DNA from 3 places in the Nitrospira sp. ND1 genome. Region 1 is predicted to be linked to each of the others. Evidence: riboswitches for the same ligand, from Rfam matches in the RefSeq annotation. Region 1 holds a riboswitch; each other region holds the start of a gene.

Region 1 (3,272 bases):
GGTGTATTTTCACGATAAGCCCTCCGAGTATCTAGTCCTGATACTCAGCAAGGGTCGTACCATGCGGAGAAAGGGATCCAAACTCAAAAATTCATGGAAAAACGGCAGTTACCTACGATCATACCCCCGGGAGCCAGGCACATTCTTGAACAGAACGCGGGGGGGACCATTCACTACACATTGCCGATGGGAATTCGCTTGGAGGCAGTAGCGTTGGCTCCCTAGGATTTCTCCGGCTCAGTCCCCGGAATGCATTCCTGTGGCATGAGTTCGCCGCCATGGAAATGGGACACCTGTCTCCATTTCTGGAGCACGGCCTTGTCGTCGAAGGTGAGAAGGTACTGTTCGCACCACATTCCGGGTGCGGTCAGACGGTTCCCGGACTGTTGCTCGCGTAATTCATACACCCACACGGTGGCTCCGCCTTCATCCTGTCGAACAGTCTTGGGAGCGCCTAGTTTCTCCCGCACCTGGGCTTGAGTGGCCCACCCCTTGGCGGAATCCAGATAGGCCGCTTCCCGGTTCTGAAAATGGCTGCATGCCGCGAGCAGCATGGAGATGATGATGAGGCTGAGCGACCGACTGATCTTTATCATGTTGCCTCCCGATTCGACTGGGATCCGTTTTTTTCACCCGCTTGTCTGGCTGGGGATTGTACACGGATAGCGGGGGCGCGTCTCCTTTGGAGAAGATTTCCTGCATCGTCCCCGGTCTCCGTGAGTCCGAGGCGGCAGACTATTCGTGGGGGTGTGTGAGGCCGTACCGAATCTGAAGAAGAGCGAGCGGGGAGAAGGCGCAACTTAGGCGTGAGATCAGATCACGAGCTGACGAGATGGGGGAGAAATGCGGAGCAATCAGACGGCTTTTTTAACCAGGCCGGACCGCAGGCAACGCGTGCAAACCCGAATGCGCAAGGCCGACCCGTTCACGAGCGCCTTCACTCGCTGCAGGTTGGGATTGAAGACGCGCTTCGTCTTGTTGTTTGCGTGGCTGACGTTATTACCGGTTTGATGCTTTTTCCCACAGAGATCACAGGCAAATGCCACGGCCCTACTCCTTTGTTGCGGCGTCTTTCAACGACTAGTCCTTGGATGGGAGGGGATGCTACCATAGCGTCACAGGTCATGACAAGCTGCTGAGGTGAATTCTCCCTACCAGGATGCCCTCTCCCGCTCGCGCCGCTCACTCCACTGAGGTTGCAGATATGGATCAGGTCACGCTCATCGGATTGCTGGCAGGGACCCTCACCACCATCGCGTTCATTCCTCAGCTGCAACAGACCTGGCGCACTCGTTCCGCCCAGGACGTGTCGCTGGGAATGTTGCTCACCTTCGTGACCGGGGTCTTTCTCTGGTTGATCTATGGGCTCATGCTCGGCGCCTTGCCCATTATTCTGGCGAATCTCGTGACCCTGGTGTTGACCCTGGCGATTCTCATCCTGAAGCTCCGGTATCGCTCGTAGGGGCTGCAGGGTGTCTGGGTATGCAGTTCAATATCCTATGCTGCTCCATCGAACGTCGTGACGGCAAGTTTGAACTTGACAAGATCGGCCATGCGCTCCTAAAGTTTGTCTCTTTTCAAGACACCTCGGGTCAAGGGAAGAGGGTGAAAAACCCTCGCGGTCCCGCCGCTGTAAATGGGGACGAAACCCGCAGGCGCCACTGTTCACCGTTCGGTGAGTGGGAAGGCGCGGGGAGTAGGATGAACCATGAGCCAGAAGACCTGCCTGAGGGAGACCCTTTATTCCCTCGTGGGCTGGGGAATAGGCGAGGATGATATTGCGGGTGCAATCCTCAGGGTTCCATGTTGGCCCTGGGGATTTTTTTATTTGCGCGCCGTTCGAATCGTCTCCAGTCGCCGGTTCGCAGCCGCATGCATCGGCGTGGTCGCGTCTGTGCTGCTGGCCTGCCTTGCCTTCGCATTCGGAGAGACCCAGGAAGATCACACGGTGATGAAACGTCGTCAGCAAGGCATCCTTACGGGCATGCCGTTCATGGCCAACATTACCCCGCGCACCTTCATCGACGATGCGGGCAGAAAACTCTATGTCGCCAAGGCGCCCACACGGGTCGTGTCATTGGCGCCGAGCATCACGGAGATGTTGTTTGCGTTGGGGCTGGACGAACAGATCATCGGGGTCACGGAGTTTTGCGATTTCCCGGCAGCAGCCAAGGCTAAATCCAAGGTCGGGTACGCCAACCCCAATCTTGAATCCCTCGTGGCCCTCCGGCCGGAATTGATCATTGCGCCGCGGGAGTTCCACCGCGCGAATGTGTTGGCCAAGCTGGAGGAATTGAAGATTCCGGTGCTCCTGCTGGAAGCCACTTCGGTGGAGAACATTTTCTCGCACATTCACACGCTGGGACGCATTTTCGATCGTTCGACGGAAGCCCATGCCATGACCGCGGCCATGCGGAGTCGAATGGCCGAGATCAGCAGTCGAACCGAGCACCTGCCGCGCATCCGCGTGCTGTATGTGATCAACAGCCAGCCCTTGATCACGGTTGGTCCCGGCAGTTACATCCACCAGATGATCGGCCTGGCCGGGGGAACCAATATCGCCTCCGGAGCTGCAACACCCTATCCACGGCTGACCATGGAAACGGTCCTGAAAGAAGATCCCGAAGTGCTGATCTTCCCAATGGGGTCGGTTGAAACGGTGCCTCGACGCGAACAGCAGGAGTGGCGGCGCTGGACGACCCTGACCGCTGTGCAGCAGAACCGGTTGCGCGAGGTTTCGGCCAATGCGCTCAATCGTCCCGGGCCTCGTGTAATGGAAGGGTTGGAAGAACTCGTGAGGGTGATTCACCCCGAGGCCTTTCCTCCCGAATCGGTACCGGTCCAGCCATGATGCCTTCGGTCGGCCACTCCACGTCACCTGCTCCAGCATTGACCTCGCCCCCGTTGCCTTCCACGAGCCGTCACAGTTCCGCTCCAATGACCGGACATGAACGGCCGTTTCAGGGGGCCATCCTGACTCCGGTGCGTTGGTGCGTCATCATGGGCAGTTTGTCGGTCGTCGCGCTGATCCTGGCTGTCGTCTGTCTGCAACTCGGGACACAGTACATCGGACTCGGGAAACTTATCAGCGTGCTGTCGTCCGCGCTGCTCGACCAGCCTACCGACAACGACGTGCTCAAGACGACCAGCGTCATCCTACTGCAGGTGCGTCTGCCGCGAGTCTTTCTGGGATTTCTGGTGGGAGTCTGCCTGGCATCGGTCGGGGTGGCGCTGCAAGCCCTGCTCAGAAATCCTCTGGCCGATCCCTACGT
Region 2 (3,272 bases), on a different contig from region 1:
TTCGGCAAAGTCGTCAAATTTGGCGGACAGAAAGGTCAGATTTCCCTGTACTCGCCACGCTTCGGTGGGACGCACCCCCATGGACAGCTCGACACCTTTAGACGACTGCCGACCGACGTTGACCGCTTCCGTCAGCGAGGTTTGCGTCAGAATGTTTTTCCGGAAGATATCAAAGTACGCAACTGTCCACTCGGCCCGTTTGTTCCAGAAGTCCCCTTTGGCGCCCACCTCCCACTGCGCCCCGGTCGCGAGTGCAAAACTTTCCTGACGTGTCACGAGGAAAATATTGCTGGCAGCCGGATCAGCCGCCGTCGCGTATTGCCCATAGAGCGTGACCTGCGGCAGCACGTCATAGACAAGGCCTGCGCGCCAGGTGGTGGGATTGAAGTTCCGCGAGAAACTGCTCGACGTATCGAGGACGCCGGCGGTGTCGAACAACTCCCGAGTCAAATCGATACGATCATGTCGAAATCCGGCGATCAGCTTGAGCTGATCGGTCAGGCTAAGCTGATCCTCGGCAAACAGCGCGGTCGTGGTGACCATTGCCTTCTGCGTTGCTGCCGCGATCGGCCCGAACAGTCCGGCGACAGGGGCAAACGGGTCCACGCTCCCACCTGCCCCATTAAAAAAACTAGGCCTCGTGAAGTCGAGACGACTAAAGTCCAATCCCGTCACAAAACGATTCTTCAACGACGCGACGGGCTGGTTGACCTGAAACTCGAGTCGGTCGCCGATGATAGTCTGATCATGCGCCACATAGAATCGATCACGATCAATAAGCTGCGTCCCAGTGTTAAATGTGTAGGTTTCAGCATTTTGCCAATGTCGCCTCGCCGTGTAGTAATAGGCTTGGTTCCGCACTTCGATCAGATCGGTCGGCTTCCAAGTCGTTTTGAGCTTCGTCCACGTGGTCAGCGCACTCATGTCGCTGTCCTGTGTGTTGTAGTTTTGCCGCAGCATCCGCCTATCGACAGTGCGCCCATCGAGCGTGCTTACGACTCCGTTGACCCCTTGGGTGGCAAACGACGAGGGCACCAGCGGCGTGCCAAAGTAGGGCTTGCTGCGATCGAACCCGAGATCGAAGGACGCTTCAACGCTGAGACGAGAGGTCACGTCATAGAGGAGGGCGCTGGTCCCATTCCAATAGGTATAGGGTGCCCGCTGCACGCCCAGAAAGTTGTCGGAGTTCTGATAACTCAGGTCCACTCGATAATGCAGCTTATCGGTCCCGAGCGTCCCTCCGCTGCCCACGCCGGCCCTAGTTGTATTGAAGCTGCCATACGAGAGAAAGGTCTCCGTTCCCTGTAACTCACGGACCGGTCGCTTGGTCACGAAGTTGATCGCGCCGGCAATCGCCCCTTCCCCATAGAGCACCGACGCGGGCCCCTTCAGGATCTCGATGCGATCAAGATTCCACGTGTCACGCGGGCGCGAGGTCATATTGGCCGGGCCGGTCATCAGTCCATCGTTCAGCAGTCGAATCTGGTTATTCGTGAACCCCCGCATGGAAAAGTTCGCGGGGTCTCCAGGTGCGTCGCCTACCGTCACTCCCGTCGCGCCTTCGATCGCTTCGGAGATCGACCGAAACCCGCGCTCCTGAATAGTCTGTTGACCGATCACCTCAATACTGGCGGGAATCTCACGTAGCGTCAGACCCAAGCGGCTGGACGTCATACTTAGACTGTCGAGATTGAGCGTCCCCGTCCCCTGGCGCTCGACTGGCTGTCCAATCACCGTCACTTCCTGCACTTCCACGGGATCCCCTTCACCTTCCTTGGCAAAAAGATTGAGGGGCATGAGACACAACACAATTCCTGAGGCCATGACAAGACGGCGAAGCATAGTGCTCTTCCTTTGATCACGAAAGGGGTTTCTGGAGTCTCCATATACCCAGGTCTCCTGACTCTCGGCTCGTCCTACTCTCTGCGCCTTCCCATCCTTGTGGACAGTGGCTGAGTGCAGATTTCGTCCCCGATCACAGTTGCGGACCAGTGGCGGCTTCTACCGCGCTTCCCTTGGGGTACATGGGCTATCGATGCATTGGATTGAAAAAGTTACTGCTCTAGTAGGCCTCCCTTCTGTTACGCCACCCGGCACTTGGGTTTGATCAGTGCGGTCAGAAACGCCAGCAACACCGCGCCGAGCACCATAATCGTGAGACCCAGATCGCTGATCGGCAACGCAAACGAGGTGGGCTGGAGTAATTTGATGATCCCGACGACGTAAGCCAGCCCTACGACGGTCAGCGTCATCATGCGATTGCCTTGGATCGCCATCGTGGTCGCCGCCAAATACATCCGGCGTACAACAAGGCCGTTGAGGGAATCGGTAACGACCATCCCCAGACTGAAGGCCACGCCGATCAGCAGCGCGCCCAGCAGGCCATAGCCCATCGTGCCGGCCAAGGCCCAGGCCGACATCTGGCTGGCGGTCTCGAACCCCAGCCCGAACAACGCGCCGATCGGCACGGCGCTCATCGGGTGTGTGATGTTGAGCAACTGTCTGGGCAAAAAATGGCCGATGACCCCGTGGCTCGGAACCGTCATTCCAGCCGGCAATGTCATCAGCCTGGCGAGGTTTAATGTCCCAATGGCGAACAACAGGCAGGCCGACAACACCCCACTCACGTGCAGCACAGAGTCGTTGAACGATTGCAGATACTCCGCCGCCAATGCGATCAACCCCGCAATCAACAGGACGGAGAGGGCATGCCCGAACGCAAACCATGTCCCCACCCACCGGCTCATTCTCGGATGCCGATCGACAGACGCCCTCGTCATGCCATCGATGGCGGTGAGATGGTCTGGGTCGGCTCCATGGCTCAAGCCCAATGCGAAGGCGAGACCGAGCAAGGCCCAGAGACTGCCATCAGCTGGATTCATAGGCTCCCTTGTGGCCCATAGTTCTCACCCCGAAAACTCTGACGCATCATTCACCGTGGTAACACCGGGCAGAGGCCGGTAAGACGCCAGAGCAGCTCACAGTCGAGATGCCCACGCACCACGGCGTCCAGCCGGTCGTACTCGTCCTGTTTCGTGGGAATGCGCCGGATGATGTCGCCTGCGAAAATCCCCTTGCGCCGACGCAGGAAAGAAAGAGTCCGCGCCCTGATCACCTCATTCTCGAACAGGCCATGCAACATGGTACCCACCACCATCCCATCGCTGCTGAGAGCCCCGTCACTGCGTACCTCTGTGCGCCCGTTCCGCGACTGAATCTCGAAGGGGCTCGCCTGCTGATTATGTGGCACCACCATTCCCATATGGATTTCA
Region 3 (3,272 bases), on a different contig from region 1:
TCGACTATCAAGGATGAGGTACTGTCCGCCGACGAACCCCAAGGGCTCGGCCGCGCACAGATCGAGGAGCAGAGTATCGGGCCCCAGCCTCTCGGTTCCCACCACTCTGGCGATCTTCGCTACGGCCATTGCTGCTACTCCGCCGGATAAATCTCATGAACAAAGTCATGCATCTCATCGAGGTCGCGATAGAGGTGAGTGAGCCCTTCGATCTGATGGGCCAGATCGAGATCGACCTTCTTCGTGAGCACCACCAGCGTACGCAGATAGGGCAGCTTCGGATCGTCGGCGCGGGTGGCAGACACGCGCTCTTCAAGCGCAGCTACCGCCGTCTCATAAAACTGCTTGAGCGTGGCCAAGTCCTTGGCGCCGCACATGGAACGAATCGGTCCCGGTTGATCGGCCCCGGTCCCCAGCTCCGCCAACTCATGCTGCCGTTCGGCTTCGTTCTTCACTCCCAACACTTCCATCAAACCTAGCCGCAGCCCTGCGATTTCATGACAGGCCATCGTCTCTCCTCCGTTACTGCATAATGTTATCGACCAGGCGACTGACGAGCCGATCGCCGAGCAGATGCTCCTCGACCAACTCCTTCGCATCCGTCTCTTTCACACCCCGATACCAAATGCCATCAGGATAGACCGCGACCGTCGGTCCTTCCCCGCAGCGGCCCATGCAGGAGGTCTTCGTCACGCGAATATCCTGATCCCGCCCGGCGTCCTTCAACAGCCGCCGCAATGTGGCAATGAGGGGAATGCTCCCGCCATCGGCGCAATCGACATTCCCGCAGACCAGGACATGTTTAGCCAGCGGGCGGTGGGCATGCACGTGCGGCATGGCCTGCGCATGGGTGAATCCGTGCCGCAGACTCCAGAGCAGCGCTTTGAGCCCGCCCACATGCTCGGTCACAGCGGATACCGGCACACGATACTGACAGGTATCGCAGGGGAGTGGCCGTTCCCCTGCCGTCGCTTGCGCAAGGCGCTCGTCCATCAAGCGGAGCAACCGGTCGTCGACGCCCAAATGGGGTGCCAATTCGGTCTTGATCCAGGGATAGCGAGCTTGAAACGATTCCACCTGCTCGCGAATTTTCGTGATCAGTCTTCCGCCGAAGAGAAAGTAGGGAGCCACGATGATCCGCTCTGGGCGCGCGCGCGCGACCAGCTCCACCGTCTCGTCAAACAGCGGTCTCGTCACGCCGATGAAACAGGGCACCACCCACCCGATCTCGCGCCCCTCGGCAAGAAGACGAACAACTTTACAGAAGTCCCCGTTCGCATCCGGGTCGCTTGAACCACGGCCCACGACCACGACGGCAGTCTTCGCGGATTCACGGGCACCCTCCAGCGCCGCCCGCGCCCGCTCAAAGGCCAGCTCCACGAGATTGGGATGGATGCCCAAGGCATTGGCCACGATAAAACGGACGGAGGGAAACTCTTGCCGAGCCTGCGAGAGCGCGAGCGGGATATCGTTCTTCACATGCCCCGCGGCAAAAAGGAACAACGGCAGGACCACAACGGAATCGGCTCGCTGCGCCAACTCACGAAGCGCGGTGGCCAACGACGGGCGGGCCAACTCCACATAGCCATGCGCCACATCGAGATCAGGACGCGCCACGCGATAGGCATTGACTAAGGACTCGAACTCAACATTGGCATTGGGATCACGACTGCCGTGCCCGACGATGAGCAATCCCGTCGTCATGCAACACAAACCGTGGGAGAGGCTGCCGGCATAAAAAAACCTCCAGCTCCACAACAGGAACAAGAGGTCGCATGCCAAAAAGGCAGGAGAGATCCTCCGTTACCGCGCGGAGAAACCGTACTATGTCAGCTCGGATAGGTCTCCTGGCTCATAGGTTCAGAAGGTCGAACCTTCAACGCTACCCCCAGCCTTCCCCAACAAGTTTGTCGAGTGGCTAAAACGGGGGAGCTTCCCACTTACAGTGGCGGGACCGCGCCGGTTTTTCACCGGACTTCCCTGTTACGCCCTAGCGGGCATCCGAGAGATTACTCATATCAGCCAAGATACCTAACGCGGGCTAGTCCACCCTGTCAAGGCTGAAATATCATGAGTGCACGCGATCCGAAGCAGCTTTACGCGAACTGCGCGACCACAAAGCCCAATAACTTACCAAGACATGCACTGAGACCGGTTGTTTATTTAGTTGCCCAGGCTCACCACAGTGAAAAAGCGCAAATATTTTCAGCTCCTTATAAAGATACAGCGCGGGCATGTCCTGAAAAGGCGAGTATCGTTGCAGTAACAATCTCAAAAGTGATTGTCAGTAAAACAGTGTTTCCTTCGTGCGTTTAATGAAACCTCTGTTTTCCGAGAAGCAAATTGCGACGGCCTTGCGGCAAATCGATGCGGGGGCACTGATTCCGGAGGTAACGCGGAAGCTGGGGATCAGTGAGGCGACGTACTACGTCTGGCGGAAACGCTACGGCCAGATGGCGATCGCCGAGATTCGGCGGTTACGGCAACTGGAGGCAGAGAACAGCAGACTCAAGCAGCTCGTGGCGGATCTGACCTTGGACAAAGTCATCCTGCAAGAGGTGCTCGCACAAAAGGCCTGAAGCCCACGCGCAAACGCGCCCTCGTGCGGGAGGTGCTCGGGCACTGTCCGATTGGAGTGCGACGGGCCTGTGGGCTCCTGCGGTTGAATCGAGCGTCGTGGTATTACCGACGCCATGGGCGGGACGATACGGCGATTCGCATGCGGCTGCGGGAGCTGGCCCAAGCTCGCCCGCGCTTTGGCTATCTCCGTCTGCACGTCATGCTTCGCCGCGAAGGCTGGGTAGTGAATCGGAAGCGGGTGCATCGGATCTATCGGGAAGAAGGGCTTACGATGAGATTACCGCGCCGTCGCAAACGGTCGAGTCATCTGCGGGTCGTGCCACCACACCCGAGTGAGATGAATGAGCGGTGGAGCATGGATTTTGTGGCGGACACGTTGCTGGATGGGCGGCGGTTTCGCGCACTGACCGTCGTGGATACCTATAGCCGGCACAGTCAATTAATCGAGTCCGATTTCACCCTCCCGGGAACGAAAGTCGTGGCGGCTCTGGAACGGGTGGCGAACCGGAGCGGCTACCCGCAGATGATCACAGTGGACAATGGGAGCGACTTGACCTCGAAGGCACTTGACGCCTGGGCATACGAGCACGGAGTGAAACTCGATTTATTCGGCCCGGGAAACCCGTGGAGAATGCGGTGATTGAGAGTTTCAATGGGCACTTTCGAGACGAATGTTTGAACGCGCAGGTGTT

Evidence for each region. Region 1 has a riboswitch for cobalamin ahead of NSND_RS03835 (ABC transporter substrate-binding protein). Riboswitches for the same ligand answer to the same signal wherever they lie in the genome.
Region 2: it holds a riboswitch for cobalamin, as region 1 does, so the genes downstream of both, NSND_RS12075 (TonB-dependent receptor) here and NSND_RS03835 (ABC transporter substrate-binding protein) in region 1, are expected to answer to the same signal.
Region 3: it holds a riboswitch for cobalamin, as region 1 does, so the genes downstream of both, NSND_RS12160 (CbiX/SirB N-terminal domain-containing protein) here and NSND_RS03835 (ABC transporter substrate-binding protein) in region 1, are expected to answer to the same signal.

What each region holds. Positions count from the first base shown of each region.
Region 1 is NZ_FWEX01000005.1:784,750-788,021, reverse strand. Features, by position in the region: gene NSND_RS03850 (hypothetical protein) at 222-596, opposite strand; gene rpmB (50S ribosomal protein L28) at 855-1,046, opposite strand; gene NSND_RS03840 (SemiSWEET transporter) at 1,205-1,462, shown strand; cobalamin riboswitch at 1,563-1,745, shown strand; gene NSND_RS03835 (ABC transporter substrate-binding protein) at 1,709-2,851, shown strand; gene NSND_RS03830 (FecCD family ABC transporter permease) at 2,938-3,272, shown strand, end outside.
Region 2 is NZ_FWEX01000006.1:1,583,642-1,586,913, forward strand. Features, by position in the region: gene NSND_RS12075 (TonB-dependent receptor) at 1-1,842, opposite strand, end outside; cobalamin riboswitch at 1,893-2,017, opposite strand; gene NSND_RS12080 (HoxN/HupN/NixA family nickel/cobalt transporter) at 2,082-2,882, opposite strand; gene NSND_RS12085 (cobyric acid synthase) at 2,933-3,272, opposite strand, start outside.
Region 3 is NZ_FWEX01000006.1:1,599,686-1,602,957, forward strand. Features, by position in the region: gene NSND_RS12150 (FAD-dependent oxidoreductase) at 1-129, opposite strand, end outside; gene NSND_RS12155 (DUF3209 family protein) at 135-509, opposite strand; gene NSND_RS12160 (CbiX/SirB N-terminal domain-containing protein) at 523-1,704, opposite strand; cobalamin riboswitch at 1,820-2,020, opposite strand; gene NSND_RS21000 (hypothetical protein) at 2,071-2,316, shown strand; partial or broken gene NSND_RS21005 (IS3 family transposase) at 2,316-3,272, shown strand, end outside.